One region of the Mesorhizobium sp. M6A.T.Ce.TU.016.01.1.1 genome, then DNA from elsewhere that is predicted to be linked to it. Evidence: predicted binding sites of a transcription regulator. Region 1 holds the regulator's gene; the other holds the start of a gene.

What was found. The regulator LexA, encoded in region 1, represses DNA repair genes until DNA is damaged. The targets are predictions, from matches to a motif close to TGTTCNNNNTGTGTTCNG.
Region 2: EOC94_RS15170 (YifB family Mg chelatase-like AAA ATPase) is a predicted target of LexA. The motif match lies at 4,760-4,777, and genes of this name have one in related genera.

What each region holds. Positions count from the first base shown of each region.
Region 1 is NZ_RZTJ01000007.1:174,277-181,519, reverse strand. Features, by position in the region: gene EOC94_RS16080 (SurA N-terminal domain-containing protein) at 1-1,258, shown strand, start outside; gene trpD (anthranilate phosphoribosyltransferase) at 1,255-2,265, shown strand; gene trpC (indole-3-glycerol phosphate synthase TrpC) at 2,270-3,121, shown strand; gene moaC (cyclic pyranopterin monophosphate synthase MoaC) at 3,188-3,685, shown strand; gene glp (gephyrin-like molybdotransferase Glp) at 3,685-4,890, shown strand; gene lexA (transcriptional repressor LexA) at 4,995-5,732, shown strand; gene EOC94_RS16050 (ComEC/Rec2 family competence protein) at 5,726-7,243, opposite strand, start outside.
Region 2 is NZ_RZTJ01000006.1:301,060-308,302, forward strand. Features, by position in the region: partial or broken gene EOC94_RS15145 (EAL domain-containing protein) at 1-121, opposite strand, end outside; gene EOC94_RS15150 (GtrA family protein) at 217-2,010, opposite strand; gene EOC94_RS15155 (glycosyltransferase) at 2,142-3,149, shown strand; gene EOC94_RS15160 (GtrA family protein) at 3,158-3,532, shown strand; gene gshB (glutathione synthase) at 3,754-4,695, shown strand; gene EOC94_RS15170 (YifB family Mg chelatase-like AAA ATPase) at 4,868-6,400, shown strand; gene EOC94_RS15175 (malate synthase G) at 6,739-7,243, opposite strand, start outside.

The sequences.
Region 1 (7,243 bases):
CGTGCTTTCGACCTATTTCGAGGAAAACAAGAAGACCTATGCGGCGCCTGAATACCGCAAATTCTCCTATGTCAGGCTCGAGCCGCAAGACATTATGGATCTGAGTGCCGTGACCGACCAACAGGTCAGCGACGACTACAACAAGAACAAGGGGCGCTACACCACGCCGGAAACGCGCACCATCGAACAGCTCGTGTTCAAGACACCTGATGCCGCCAAGGCCGCGCTCGATTCACTCAAGACCGGCGCGACCTTCGACAAGATCGTTGCCGCCGAAGGCAAGACGCAAGCCGACACGCTGCTTGGCACGCTGCCCAAGGACAAGATTGCCGACAAGGCGGCGGCCGACGCCGCCTTCGCGCTCAACGCCAACGAGATCAGCCCGGTCGTTCAGGGCGCCTTTGGTGCGGTGCTGCTGCGCGTCACCGACATCAAGCCCGAAGTGGTGAAGCCGCTGGCCGAAGTGTCCGCCGAGATCCGCAAGGATCTGGCGTTGAGCGAGGCAAGCCGCATTCTGCTGGACGTGCATGACAACTACGAAGACATGCGCGCTTCGGGCAGCACGCTTACGCAAGCTGCCGAAAAACTGAAGCTGAAGGTCGTCACTATCGATGCGATCGATCGCACCGGCCAGAGGCCGGACGGCACCATCGTCAACGACCTGCCGGAATCGCCGGATCTCATCAAGGCGGTGTTCGACGCCGAACCCGGCACCGAGAATCCCGACCTCACCACCGCCGGCAACGGCTTCGTGTTCTACGAGGTGGATTCGATCACGCCGGCCCGCGACCGCACGCTGGATGAAGTCCACCAGAAGGTAGTGGCCGACTGGACGGCGGCGGAAACGACCAAGCGGCTCACCGCAAAAGCGGTCGAACTCGAAAAGCGTCTCAAGGCCGGCACCACGCTCGATGTAATCGCAAGCGAGCTCAAGCTCGAGAAGCAGACCAAGCGCGGCGTCAAGCGCGAGGCGGACGACGTCGATTTCGGCAAGGAAGGGGCGGCAGCGATGTTCGGCGAAGGCGAAGGCGGGACCGGGTTGATCCCCTCGCCCACCGGCGACGGACAGATCCTGTTCAAGATTGCCGAAGTCTTCGAGCCTGCCGGAGCCGACGCCAGCTCGGTGCCGGACGACGCGCAGAAATCCTTCACATCCGGCATGTCCGACGACCTGCTCGACCAGTTGGTGGCGCAGTTGCAGACGCAATACGACGTTCGTATCGATCAGACAGCCGTTGCCCAAGCCCTGACCAGATGAGCGCGCTCAAGACCCATATCGCAAAGGTCGCCGCAGGCACCGCCCTTTCCTTCGAGGAGGCGCGCGAGGCCTTCGACATCATCATGTCGGGCGACGCTACGCCCGGCCAGATCGGCGGCTTCCTGATGGCGCTGCGGGTGCGCGGCGAGACGGTGAGCGAGATTTCCGGCGCCGTCGCCACGATGCGCGCCAAGATGCTGCGTGTCGATGCGCCCGCTGACGCCATCGACATCGTCGGCACCGGCGGCGACAATTCGCACAGCGTCAACATCTCGACCGCTTCCGCCTTCGTCGTCGCCGCTTGTGGCGTGCCGGTGGCTAAGCACGGCAATCGCGGACTGTCCTCGCAGACCGGCGCCGCCGACGTGCTGACCGCGCTCGGCGTCAAGATCGATATCCCGCCGGAAACGATCAGCCGCTGCATCCACGATGCAGGCGTCGGCTTCATGTTCGCGCCGGCGCATCATCCGGCGATGAAGCATGTCGGCCCGACCCGCGTCGAGCTCGGCACCCGCACCATCTTCAACCTGCTTGGCCCGCTCTCCAATCCGGCTGGTGTCAGCAGGCAGATGGTTGGCGTCTTCTTGCCGGAATGGATCATGCCGGTGGCCGAGACGCTGAAGGCATTGGGCGCCGAACACGCCTGGGTCGCCCATGGCGACGGCTATGACGAAATCACCACCACTGGCGAAACCCAAGTGGCCGAGCTGGTCGGCGGTGAGATCCGCAGCTTTACGCTAACCCCGGAAGCAGTCGGGCTGAAGCGGCACACCAAGGACGAGTTGCGCGGCGGCGACGCCGCCTATAACGCCCAGGCGCTGCGCGACATGCTGGGCGGCGCCGCCGGCGCCTTTCGTGATACGGTGCTGATGAACGCCGGCGCCGGACTGGTGGTGGCTGGCAAGGCGACGATGCTTGCCGACGGCATGGCGACGGCGGCGCACGCCATCGACAGCGGCCGGGCGCTGCAAGTGCTCGACCGGCTGGTCGAGATTTCGAACGGATAGAGCCGTGTCTGATATCCTGCGCAAGATCGAAGCCTACAAGCGCGACGAGATCGCGGCGGCGAAGGCGCGCGTGCCGCTCGCCGAGATCAAGGCGCGGGCGAAAGACACCGATGCGCCGCGCGGCTTTCTCTCGGCCCTTGAAGCCAAGCGCAAATCCGGCAGCTTCGCGCTGATCGCCGAGATCAAGAAGGCGAGCCCTTCCAAGGGGCTGATCCGAGCCGATTTCGATCCGCCGGCACTGGCCAGGGCCTATGCGAAAGGTGGCGCCGCCTGCCTCTCGGTGCTGACCGACGCGCCGTCCTTCCAGGGCGCGCCTGAATTCCTCACCGATGCGCGCAGCGCCGTGACATTGCCCGCCTTGCGCAAGGATTTTCTGTTCGAGCCTTATCAGGTGTTCGAAGCCCGTGCGTGGGGCGCTGACGCCATTCTGATCATCATGGCGAGCGTCGATGACGCCGTGGCCAGGGAGCTCGAAATGACGGCTTTCGAGCTCGGCATGGACGCGCTGGTCGAGGTGCATGACGAAGCCGAGACGGAACGCGCGCTGAAACTGTCGTCACGGCTGATCGGCATCAACAACCGCAACCTCCGGACGTTCGAAACCAGTCTCGATACTTCGGAGCGGCTCGCGACGATGGTGCCGGCGGACCGCCTGCTGGTCAGCGAGAGCGGTATTTTCTCGCACGAAGATTGCCGCAGGCTTGATAAAAGCGACATCGGCACCTTCCTCGTCGGCGAGAGTCTGATGCGGCAACAGGACGTGGCCGCCGCAACGCACCTGCTTTTGACCGGCAAGGCGCCGGCCCATGCATCGGCCCGAAAATCGGAATCGGTTTTCGGAGAGCACGATGCATAGATTCAAAGTGTTAGAGCGTACTATGTGCGTCCAAACGGACGCACGTCGCTCTAAGGCCGTCTGACGATGACGGCTGCCCTCACCCATCTTGGCGCGAAAGGCGAAGCCAATATGGTCGATGTCGGCGACAAGGCGGAAACGACCCGCACGGCGATCGCCGAAGGTCTTGTCTCGATGCGGCCAGAAACGCTGAAGATGATCCTCGACGGCGATGCCAAGAAAGGCGACGTGCTGGGCACGGCGCGCATCGCCGGCATCATGGCGGCCAAGAGGACGCATGAGCTGATCCCGCTCTGTCACCCGCTGCTGTTGACCAAGATATCCGTCGACATCGAACCGGACGCGACGCTGCCCGGCCTGAAGGTCACGGCGCTGGCCCGCGTCACCGGCAAGACCGGCGTCGAGATGGAGGCGCTGACCGCCGTCTCGGTCGCTTGCCTGACCATCTACGATATGGCTAAGGCGGTCGACCGCGCCATGGTGATCTCCGGCATCAGGCTGGTGGAAAAGACCGGCGGCAAATCCGGCGACTACAAAGTAGACGCCCAAGAGGCAGGCCAATAATGGCGCTGCTTCCGGTTGCCGACGCGCTCGAGCGCCTGCTTGAAGATGCTGCGCCCTTGCAAGCTGAAAGCGTCACCCTGATGGACGCCGCCGACCGGATACTGGCGGAGCCGCTCGCGGCGCTCCGCACCCAGCCGCCCTTCAACGCGTCCGCCATGGACGGCTATGCAGTGCGGGCCGAGGATGTCGCCTCCGTGCCGGCAACACTTGCGGTGATCGGCATGGCGCCGGCCGGACGCGGCTTTGCCGGAACAGTCGGCCCGGCGCAGGCCGTGCGCATCTTCACCGGCGCGCCGCTTCCCGCAGGCGCTGACACCATCGTCATCCAGGAGAATGTCCGCGACCTCGGCGGCGGCAGCATCGAAGTGACCGCGTCGACAGTTGAAGGCCGCAACATCCGCCGCCTCGGGCTCGATTTCTCGAAGGGCGACGTTCTGCTGGAGAAAGGCCGCCTGCTTGATCCGGCGGCGTTGTCGCTGGCGGCGTCGGCCAACCATCCGCAGGTCAGCGTGGTGAAACGGCCGCTGGTCGCCATCATCGCCACCGGCGACGAATTGCTGCCGCCAGGCAGCGACCTTGGCCCGGACCAGATCATCTCGTCCAACGCCTATGGCGTCGCTGCCGCGGCCCGCTCGGCCGGCGCCAGCGCGCTCGACCTCGGCATCGCCCCCGACCGCAAAGAGGCGATTGCCGCGCTGGTGAAAAAGGCGGTTAACGCAGGGGCTGACGTCATCGTCACGCTGGGCGGCGCCTCGGTCGGCGACCACGACCTCGTCCACGACGTGTTGACCGGCGAAGGCATGACGCTCGATTTCTGGAAGATCGCCATGCGGCCCGGCAAGCCGCTGATGTTCGGCCGGCTGGGCGACATCCGCTGCATCGGCCTGCCCGGCAATCCGGTGGCGAGCCTGGTCTGCACGCAGCTCTTCCTGAAGCCGCTGCTTGCGCGGCTTGGCGGACGCGCCTACCGGCAGGACATGCGTCAGGCGCGGCTCGGTGCCGCCATGGCGGCCAACGATATCAGGCAGGACTATGTACGCGCCGTGGTGAAGGAAGACGCGGGCACGCTCAAGGCGACGCCGTTCGGCATCCAGGATTCCTCGATGCTCAGAATGCTGGCCGACGCCAACGGGCTGATCGTGCGCGAGCCATTCGCTCCCCCCGCCGCGACAGGTGCCGCCTGCAGCGTGCTGATGCTACGCTGAACAAAACGTCAACGCATTCATTAAACTTTAAACAGTTGCGGAACACAACTGGAACAGATAGTGTTTGTTCTGGGTTTGTTTTTCTGATTCTGTCGGGGGTCGCGATGCTGACACGCAAACAACATGAGCTGCTGATGTTCATCCACGAGCGGCTGAAGGAAAGCGGCATTCCGCCCTCGTTTGACGAGATGAAGGAAGCGCTCGATCTCGCGTCCAAATCGGGAATCCATCGGTTGATCACGGCGCTGGAGGAACGCGGCTTCATTCGCCGGCTGCCCAACCGCGCCCGCGCGCTGGAAGTGCTGCGCCTGCCCGATTCGATCGCGCCCGGCCTCAATGCGGCGCGCAAATTTTCGCCGAGCGTCATTCAGGGCAGCCTTGGGCAGGGCAGCCTCGGCCGACAGATCAAGCCGGCGCCGTCTCGCATGCCTGCGGCCGGCAATGACGACGACGTCATTGCCACTGTCTCCATCCCGGTGATGGGCCGCATCGCTGCCGGTGTGCCGATCGATGCCATCCAGCACCAGACGCATTCGATCTCGGTGCCACCGGACATGATCACAGGCGGCGCGCACTACGCGCTGGAGGTCAAGGGTGATTCGATGATCGAGGCCGGCATCTTCGACGGCGACACGGTCATCATTCGCAACGCCGACACCGCCCAGCCTGGCGAGATCATTGTCGCCCTGGTCGACGAGGAGGAAGCGACGCTGAAGCGGTTCCGCCGCAAGGGCGCCTCGATCGCCCTGGAAGCCGCCAACCCGGCCTATGAGACGCGCATCTTCGGGCCGGACCGGGTCAAGGTGCAAGGCAAGCTCGTCGGATTGATCCGACGTTACTGAACGGCAGCTTTCTTGGGTTTCTCAGGCTTACGGTATGGCGGCAGGCCCCTCGCCTCGCGCGAAAATCTCCGCTGCTCATGCCAAGGCCTATATGGCTGTTTGACGGCAAAACGGATTTCTGCGCGCGTCGTCGCCGATAGCGGATCGAAAAAGACGGCGGCACTGCCCATGCGAGCGAGCTGCCGTTTGGTCACGACGAGGACCAGCGGGTTGCGGCAGGGATTATAATAGGCCGTGGCATCGTCGATGACGATCAAGTCCGCAAAGGCACAGGCTGGCCGCGCGATTTTGCGGTCGTCGGCGAGCGCGATGATCGCGCCGGACGGATGCCGGGCGAGGCACAGGCCGGCAGTGCAATAGAAAGGCGCTCCCGGCGGCAGGTCGGCCGGGTCGGCGATGTCGAACCGCACGTCTCCTTTTTCGAACGTCTCCGGCTCGACAATGGTCGCTGAAGTCAGCGCATGTTTCCAGTTGTCGGTGGTGAATTCGTTCGAGCGCACCCGGTTGACGGCAAGTTCGCCGCCGCCGATCGGCAGCGCCACCAGATGCGCATCCTCCGAGATCAGCACGTCGGGGGTTCGCGTCTCGGAAATCGTCAGCAGGCCGGCAAGCGCAAAGGGAAGTGCCGCAAGCCGCAACCATGTCGTCGCCATCGTGGCGATGACCAGGGCGACCGTCACCAGCAGAACCGACTGCAACGAAATCAGCCCGACTGCATCGACCGGCGAACGTTCGGAGATCCATCCCGATATTGCAATCATGGCCGTCAGCCCCTTGCCCATCATGTCGAGGAAAGGTCCGTCGAAGCCGAAAGGCATTGCCAAGGCGCTGACGACCGCCAGGAACATGACGACCGTGACGATCGGCATGACGGCCAGATTGGCAAACAGACTGAGCGGCGAGACGCGCTGGAAGTGCCAGATGGCGAAGAGCGCGGTGGCGCTCCCGGCAATGATGGAGGTCATGGCGATGGTGCCTGTTCCAGCGACGAGCTTCCGCGTGACGAAAGCGGCCGGTGACCGTCGTTGTGGCGGCGCCGTGGCCTTGTCGGCACGATAGTCGGACCAGCCGGCATAGGCGCCCACGAGAGCCGCGGTCGCGGCGAAGGACATCTGGAAGCTTGGGCCGACCACCTCGTGCGGCGACACGACGATGACGGCGATGGCTGAAATCGTAAGATTGCGCATGGTGAGCGCAGCCCGGTCGAACAGCACGGCGACAAGCATTACCGCCAGCATGATGAAGCTGCGCTCAGCCGCGACCACGATGCCGGAAAAAATGAGATAGGCAGCGATGGAAAGGAGTGCGGCTGCAGCCGCATATTTTTTGACCGGCCGGCGCGACGAAAAATCGGGAAACAGCGCAAAGGCGCCGCGCAGCAATCCCATGATGGTGCCGGCGACAAGCGCCATGTGCAGGCCGGAAATGGAGATGATGTGGTAGATGCCGGTGCGCCGCATCGATTCGTTGATCTCTTCGGGGATGCCGGTACGCACGCCGACGATCAGCGC
Region 2 (7,243 bases), on a different contig from region 1:
TGATCAGGCGGTCGACCTTGTCGAAGAAGCGGCGATGATTGCCAAGCCCGGTCAACGGATCGGTAAAGGCCAGATCCGTGCTTTCCCCGGTTGCTTGCCCGGTGCCAAACGTCGTTTGCATCGGTAACCCTGTTAGGTCGGAATATTTCGAGGCTGGCAGCAAACCCTTTAGGAACCGTATCCCAAACCGATTTCTTTCACAGGTGAAGAACCGTTTCAGCGGCCGAGCCGAACGCGGTACAGTTCGAGGGAACCTCGGCTGATTGGTGTGACCGGCTCGAGCCATTCCGGCACGCTGCCGCGCATCAGCCCGGCAAGAAAGCCCTGAGGCGCCGTGGCGGTGAGAAGCTCGCTTTCCGCATTGCCACGACAAACCGCGACGAGGCCGACGTGATGCGTTGCCACGACCGCCCTGGCAGCGGTGGATGACCCCAGGAAGGTGTCGAGCGCAAGCAGATCTCCGGCGATGTTGCGGTGATAGGGCCCGGCGAAGACGCGATGACCGGAATAGGCGAGGATCGGCGACCCGAGATTGGAAATCGCCAGCACGGTGGTGTCCGGCACACCGCCAAGCGCTGCAAAGGAGGCCTGGCGCTGGCAGGCCATGTCGGCACCGCTGTCATTGGTCGCCGTCTTATCGGCTTCGAACGCCACCGCGGCCGCTGCCGCGGCGCCCGTCCACACGGCATTCACCGAGACGAGCCAGACCGCGGCCATGCGCAGCGCCACGCTGCTCGAGCCGCTTGTCTCGGCCCGCTGACGCCAACTGGCGATCCAGGCGGAAAGCGGGATGACCGCCAGCGCGACCGAGAATGTCGAGCCGCGCACCTGCCAGGCACTGACGACGAACGCCACGACAAGCAGCGCGCCGACAAGACTGTCCTGCCGCCGCCAACCGCCACGACCAAGGCGAAGCGCCATCAGGACGAGCGCGACGGCCGGCGTGACATAGCGCGCCGCCACTCTGGCCGGGTCTTGGGCGACAAGGCTGAACAGCGACTGGGCTTCGTCGACGTGATCGAGCCACAGCTCCTTGAGGCGCGGATTGAGGTTCGCGTAGGGAGCCGCCAGGCATTGCGGGAACAGCACCATGACGACCGTGCCCAGCGCGAGCGCAAGGATGCCAAGCGACACCAGCCGGCGCGTGCGGCCGACGGCCTCGATCGAGGCTATCGCCGCAAGGCCGGTTCCGGCCAACACGGCGACGACGAACTGCACGGTCGAGAAGGCGTCGCATTGCGCCTGGCTCCAGGCGGAGACGGGAACAGTGGTGACAAAGACGAGAGCGGAAGCGCCGGCAAAACCGACGCCGAAGTCCCTGGCGATCCGTCTTTCGCCATCTGCGTCAAAAGCGAACAGGAGCGCGACGCAGGCGCCGATGGTGGCGACATAGGGGGCGGTTTCCATGCCGACAGCCAGCATCAGCGCGGCGCACACGCCGGAGAACAGCGCTGCCGGCCCGCGCATGGTGGCTTCAAGCAGCAGGCTGAGGCTGGCTATGGTCAGCGTGAGCTGAACATTGTGATGATCGAGCGCGCCCGGCGAGAAGATGCCTATGAAGTGCAACGCCGCCGCGCCGACGACGACAGCGGGCAGCACGGCGGCCTCACCGGCGAAATTGCGCGCCGCGCGGGTGATGAAAAACACCGCGAGGCAGAAGAGCAGCGCCGGCCACAGCACTTGCGCGACGTTCTCGGCCAGAGCCATGCTGCCGGTCAGGGCCGTCGCTGCAAGAATGATGGCGGCGATCGGCGCATCGACCAGCCGCGACCAGTGCATGACGAAGCCGCCTTCGAGCCCCATCCTGTACTGGTGCAGATCGAACCAGCCCTGGCCGGCCAGAAAGTCGCGAACCTCGACCAAACGCAGCAAATTGTCGTTGTCGCCGTGGGCGTTGGTCAATTGGGGGAATCCGGCCCAGGCATTGACGGCGGACGCCACCAGCGTGGCAAGCAGCGCCAGCACGATTTCGGACCTCCAAATGGAGGCGCCATGCTTGGCTATGCTCATTCTATGACCTTTGGAAGGAATATGGGGCAACTTAAACCTAGCCTTAACGGCTTCAATAAATAGTAAAGGCGCCCGAGCAGGCCGGCATTCAGCACGGCCAAGGACCCGGGCCAAGGCATCCGGAGACGAAAATGCCGCAAGAAGTTCGCTACGAACCCGCCATCGCCGTGCTTCTGCCTTGCTACAACGAGGAGCTGACGATCGCGGACGTGGTGCGGCGTTTTCGCGAAACCCTGCCTACGGCCGCGATCTATGTCTATGACAACAATTCGCGCGATCTGACGGCGCTCCGAGCCCGCGCGGCCGGCGCTACCGTCATCCGCGAGCCGCGCCAGGGCAAGGGCAATGTGGTGCGCCGCATGTTCGCCGACATCGAAGCCGACATCTATCTGATGGCCGACGGCGACGGCACCTATGCGCCGGAGGACGCGCCGCAACTGATCAACACGCTGCTCACCGAGCGCTCCGACATGGTGGTCGGGACAAGGCGAGGCGTCACCGACGATGCCGGTAGGACTGGCCATGCCTTCGGCAACAGCGTCTTCAATCGCCTCTACAAATGGCTGTTCGGCAGCGAGTTCACCGACATCTTCTCCGGCTACCGCGCCTTCACCAGGCGCTTCGTCAAGAGGTTTCCCGCCGTCTCCGGCGGCTTCGAGATCGAGACCGAAATGTCGGTCCACGCCTCGCAGCTCAAATTGCCGGTCAGCGAGATCGGGCTCGACTATGGCCGCCGGCCGGAGGGCTCCTCGTCGAAACTGTCGACCTATCGCGACGGCGCGAAGATCCTGTGGATGTTCGCCATGCTGATGAAGGAGACGCAGCCGCTGCGCTTTTTCGGCGCCTTCGCGGTGCTCTTCCTGGCATCGAGCCTGTTCCTGATGATGCCGGTGCTGATCGAGTTCGTCGAAACCGGCCTTGTCCCACGCATGCCGACCTGGGTGCTGTCGGTCGGCCTGCTGCTTCTGTCGATGTTGGCGGCGGTGACCGGGCTGATCCTCGATTCGGTATCACGCGGCCGGGCCGAGCAGAAGCGCATCTTCTATCTGTCGATGCCCTCCGGACGGGTCGAACGCGAACGCACAGGCGCGCCCTCGACCTTGAAGACCGGAGCGGGCAAGACCCCACGGGCGGCCTAGGCTCTGTTGTGAAGCGCCTCGTCCGCTTCATCTTTGCCGGCGGCGTCGGTTTCGTCGCCGACGCGGCGGCGCTGTGGCTTCTGCTGGCCTTCACGCAGCTTGGACCCTTCGTCGCACGTGTCGTCTCGATCGGCTTTGCGCTGTCCGTCACCTGGGCCATCAACCGCCACCTGACCTTCTCGCCGTCGAGCCGCGGCATCGCGCAAGAGGGCGCACGCTATGGCGGCGTCGGCATCGCCACCAGCATCGTCAATTACCTCGCCTATTGCGCCATCCTGATGGCGCTGCCGGCAATGCCGCCGCTGACGGCACTTGCCATCGCCTCGCTGGTCGCGATGGCGCTCTCCTTCCTCGGTTATTCCAGGCTGGTCTTCGATCGGTGAAGGGTGCGCCAAGCGAAGCGCGGCCCCATATAGTCTTGGTCGATATAGGTCTTGGGCCGATTGGCAGAAGGCGCCGAGTTCCATATATCGCTGTAGTCGATGCCTCGGCCCGAAAAGCGGAATCGATTTTCGGAAAGCACGATGGATAGATTCGAAGTGTTGGAGCGTACTTTGTGCGTCCAAATGGACGCACGTCGCTCCAAGTGCGCCGGAGAGCCGCCATGAAATTGAAAATCGCCGTCCAGATGGACCACATCTCCACCGTCTCGATTGCCGGCGACACCTCGTTTGCGCTGTCGCTGGAAGCGCAGCGCCGCGGTCACCAGCTGTTCCACTATACGCCCGACCGGCTGTCGCTGCGCGGCGGCAAGGTGTTTGCCCGCATCGAGGCAATGCAGGTCCGCGATGAGAAGGGCGATCACTATTCGCTCGGCGAAGAAGTGCACACCGACCTGTCGGAGATGGACGTCGTCCTGCTCAGGCAGGATCCGCCCTTCGACATGAACTACATCACCACGACGCACATACTCGAGCGTATCCATCCTAAGACGCTGGTGGTCAACGACCCGGCCTGGGTGCGCAACAGCCCGGAAAAGATCTTCGTCACCGAGTTTCCCGACCTGATGCCGGAAACGCTGATCACCAAGGATCCGCTAGAGGTCGCCGCCTTCCGCAAGGAGTTCGGCGACATCATCGTCAAGCCGCTCTACGGCAATGGCGGTGCCGGCATCTTCCATCTGCACGAGGCCGACCGCAATCTCGCCTCGCTGCTCGAGATGTTCGGCCAGATGTTCCGCGAGCCCTACATCGTGCAGCGTTATCTGAAGGACGTGCGCAAGGGCGACAAGCGTATCATCCTGATCGACGGCGAGCCGGTCGGCGCCATCAACCGGGTGCCGGCCGAGCATGATTCACGCTCCAACATGCATGTCGGCGGCCGCGCCGAAAAAACCGAACTGACGGCGCGCGAGCGCGAGATCTGCGCCCGCATCGGCCCGTCGCTGAAGGAGCGCGGTTTTATCCTCGTCGGCATCGACGTGATCGGCGACTACATGACCGAGATCAACGTGACGTCGCCGACCGGCGTGCGCGAGGTAAAACGCTTCGGCGGCGCCGATATTGCGAGCCTGTTCTGGGATGCGGTCGAGGGCAAGCGCAAGTAGCCTTCCCAGGCGCATTTCGAGCCCGCAACTCTGACGCAACTTCCTGGCAGCAATGGTATTTGTCTGTTCCCCTAATGTTCTTGCCTTGGCCGTAAATCTGTGGTTGTCTCTGGTGAAGCCGTTCGCGGCATGATCGCAGAGGCTTGGGCAAGCCTGCATCCGGGGTGAAAAAATGGTTGCGCGGGTCCGCACGGTCGCTTTCCAGGGCATCGAGGCCGTGCCGGTCGACGTGCAGGTGATGATCGCGCCGGGCAAGGTCAACATGCACATCGTCGGCCTCGCCGACAAGGCGGTGGCCGAAAGCCGCGAGCGGGTGCAGGCGGCGCTGCATGCGTCCGGCCTGTCGATGCCGTCGAAGAAGGTTACCGTCAATCTGGCGCCGGCCGACCTGCCCAAGGAAGGCAGCCATTACGACCTGCCGATCGCGCTCGGCCTGATGGCGGCGCTTGGCGCCATTCCGGGCGACATGCTGGCCGGCTATGTCGTGCTTGGCGAGCTGTCGCTCGACGGCACTATCGCCGCGGTGGCCGGCGCGCTGCCGGCGGCGATCGGCGCCAATGCCGAGGGCAAAGGCCTGATCTGCCCTTTCGCCTGCGGACCGGAAGCGGCCTGGGCCGGCAAGGATTTCGACATTCTGGCGCCGCGCAGCCTGATCGCCATCGCCAATCATTTTCGCGGCACGCAGGTTCTGTCGCGGCCGGAAGCCGGCATCCATGTCTCGGCGCGCGACCTGCCTGATCTGGCCGACATCAAGGGCCAGGAGACCGCCAAGCGGGCACTGGAAGTGGCGGCGGCCGGCGGCCACAACCTGCTGATGATCGGACCGCCGGGGTCGGGAAAATCGATGCTGGCGCAGCGGCTGCCGTCGATCCTGCCGCCGCTGGCGCCGAGGGAGTTGCTCGAAGTCTCGATGATCGCGTCGGTGGCCGGCGAACTCGGTGAGGGAAAACTGACCGACCGGCGGCCATTCCGCGCGCCGCACCATTCGGCTTCGATGGCGGCGATGGTCGGCGGTGGCCTGCGCGTGCGGCCGGGCGAGGCGTCGCTTGCCCATCACGGCGTGCTGTTCCTCGACGAGTTTCCCGAATTCTCGCCGCAGGCGCTCGATGCGCTGCGCCAGCCGCTGGAGACCGGCGACTGCATGATCGCCCGCGCCAATCATCGCGTCACCTATCCGGCGCGCATCCAACTGGTCGCGGCGATGAACCCGTGCCGCTGCGGCATGGCCGGCGAGCCGGGCTATCGCTGCCTGCGCGGCGACCGTTGCCGCACCGATTACCAGGCGCGCATTTCCGGCCCGCTGCTCGACCGCATCGACCTCAGGATCGAGGTGCCGGCGGTCTCGGCCAGCGATCTGATCCGGCCGGACCGGGCGGAGAAAAGTGCTGCGGTGGCGCTGCGCGTGGCCCGCGCCCGCACGATCCAGCGCGAGCGTTTCGAGCGGCACGGCGCGACCTCCGCCACCACCAACGCGCATTGCTCGCCCTCCGTCATCGAGGAGATCGCGATGCCGGATGCATCAGGCCTGGCGCTGCTCAGGGATGCCAGCGAGAAACTCGGCTTTTCCGCGCGGGCCTACCACCGCGTTTTGAAAGTGGCGCGGACGCTGGCCGATCTCGAGGCCAGCGAGACGGTCGGGCGCATTCATCTGGCCGAGGCGATTTCCTACCGCATGAGCTCGGAGCGAATGGCGCAGGCGGCGTGATACAAGGAGAGGCCGAGAACCGGCCCGGGAGATGGGATGCTCGACGCGACCTGGATAAGAAATATGCCACTAGACAGACCAACTCGATCCCCAGCGGTGGCTCTCGCCGTGGGTGCACTTGTCGCCGGTGCTGTCAGCCTTCTCGTCTTATTGCTCATTTGGTTAACCGGCTATGACGCCTGGTGGGTTCGTTCTGCGTGCGTTGGAACGGGCATTTTCTTTGGAAGTAAGGCTGCCCACCGACTGCTGAAGGAGAGGGCGTAGCCGTCGGCGCACTTCACGCAGGACCCACCCGGCCCTTTGGGCCACCCTCCCCTCAAGGGGGAGGGACGCTTCGCTCAGGCCTGCTCTTTCGCCTTCAGCTCCAATCGCCGCGCGTGCAGCACCGGCTCGGTGTAGCCGTTGGGCTGGACCCGGCCCTTGAAGACGAGGTCGCAGGCGGCGAGGAAGGCGATGGACTTGTCGAAGTCCGGCGCCATCGGCTGGTAGAGCGGGTCGCCTTCGTTCTGGCGGTCGACGATCGCTGCCATGCGCTTCATCGTCTCCATCACCTGATCCGAGGTGCAGACGCCATGATGCAGCCAGCTGGCGATATGCTGCGAGGAAATGCGCAGCGTGGCGCGGTCCTCCATCAAGCCGACATCGTTGATGTCAGGCACTTTCGAGCAGCCGACGCCCTGGTCGATCCAGCGCACAACATAGCCCAGAATGCCTTGGGCGTTGTTGTCGAGCTCCTTCTGGATGTCTGCCTGAGACCAGTTCGGCCGCACCGCGACCGGCACCGACAATATGTCGTCGAGCTTTGCCTTGGGCCGGCTCTTCAGCGCCACTTGGACGGCATGA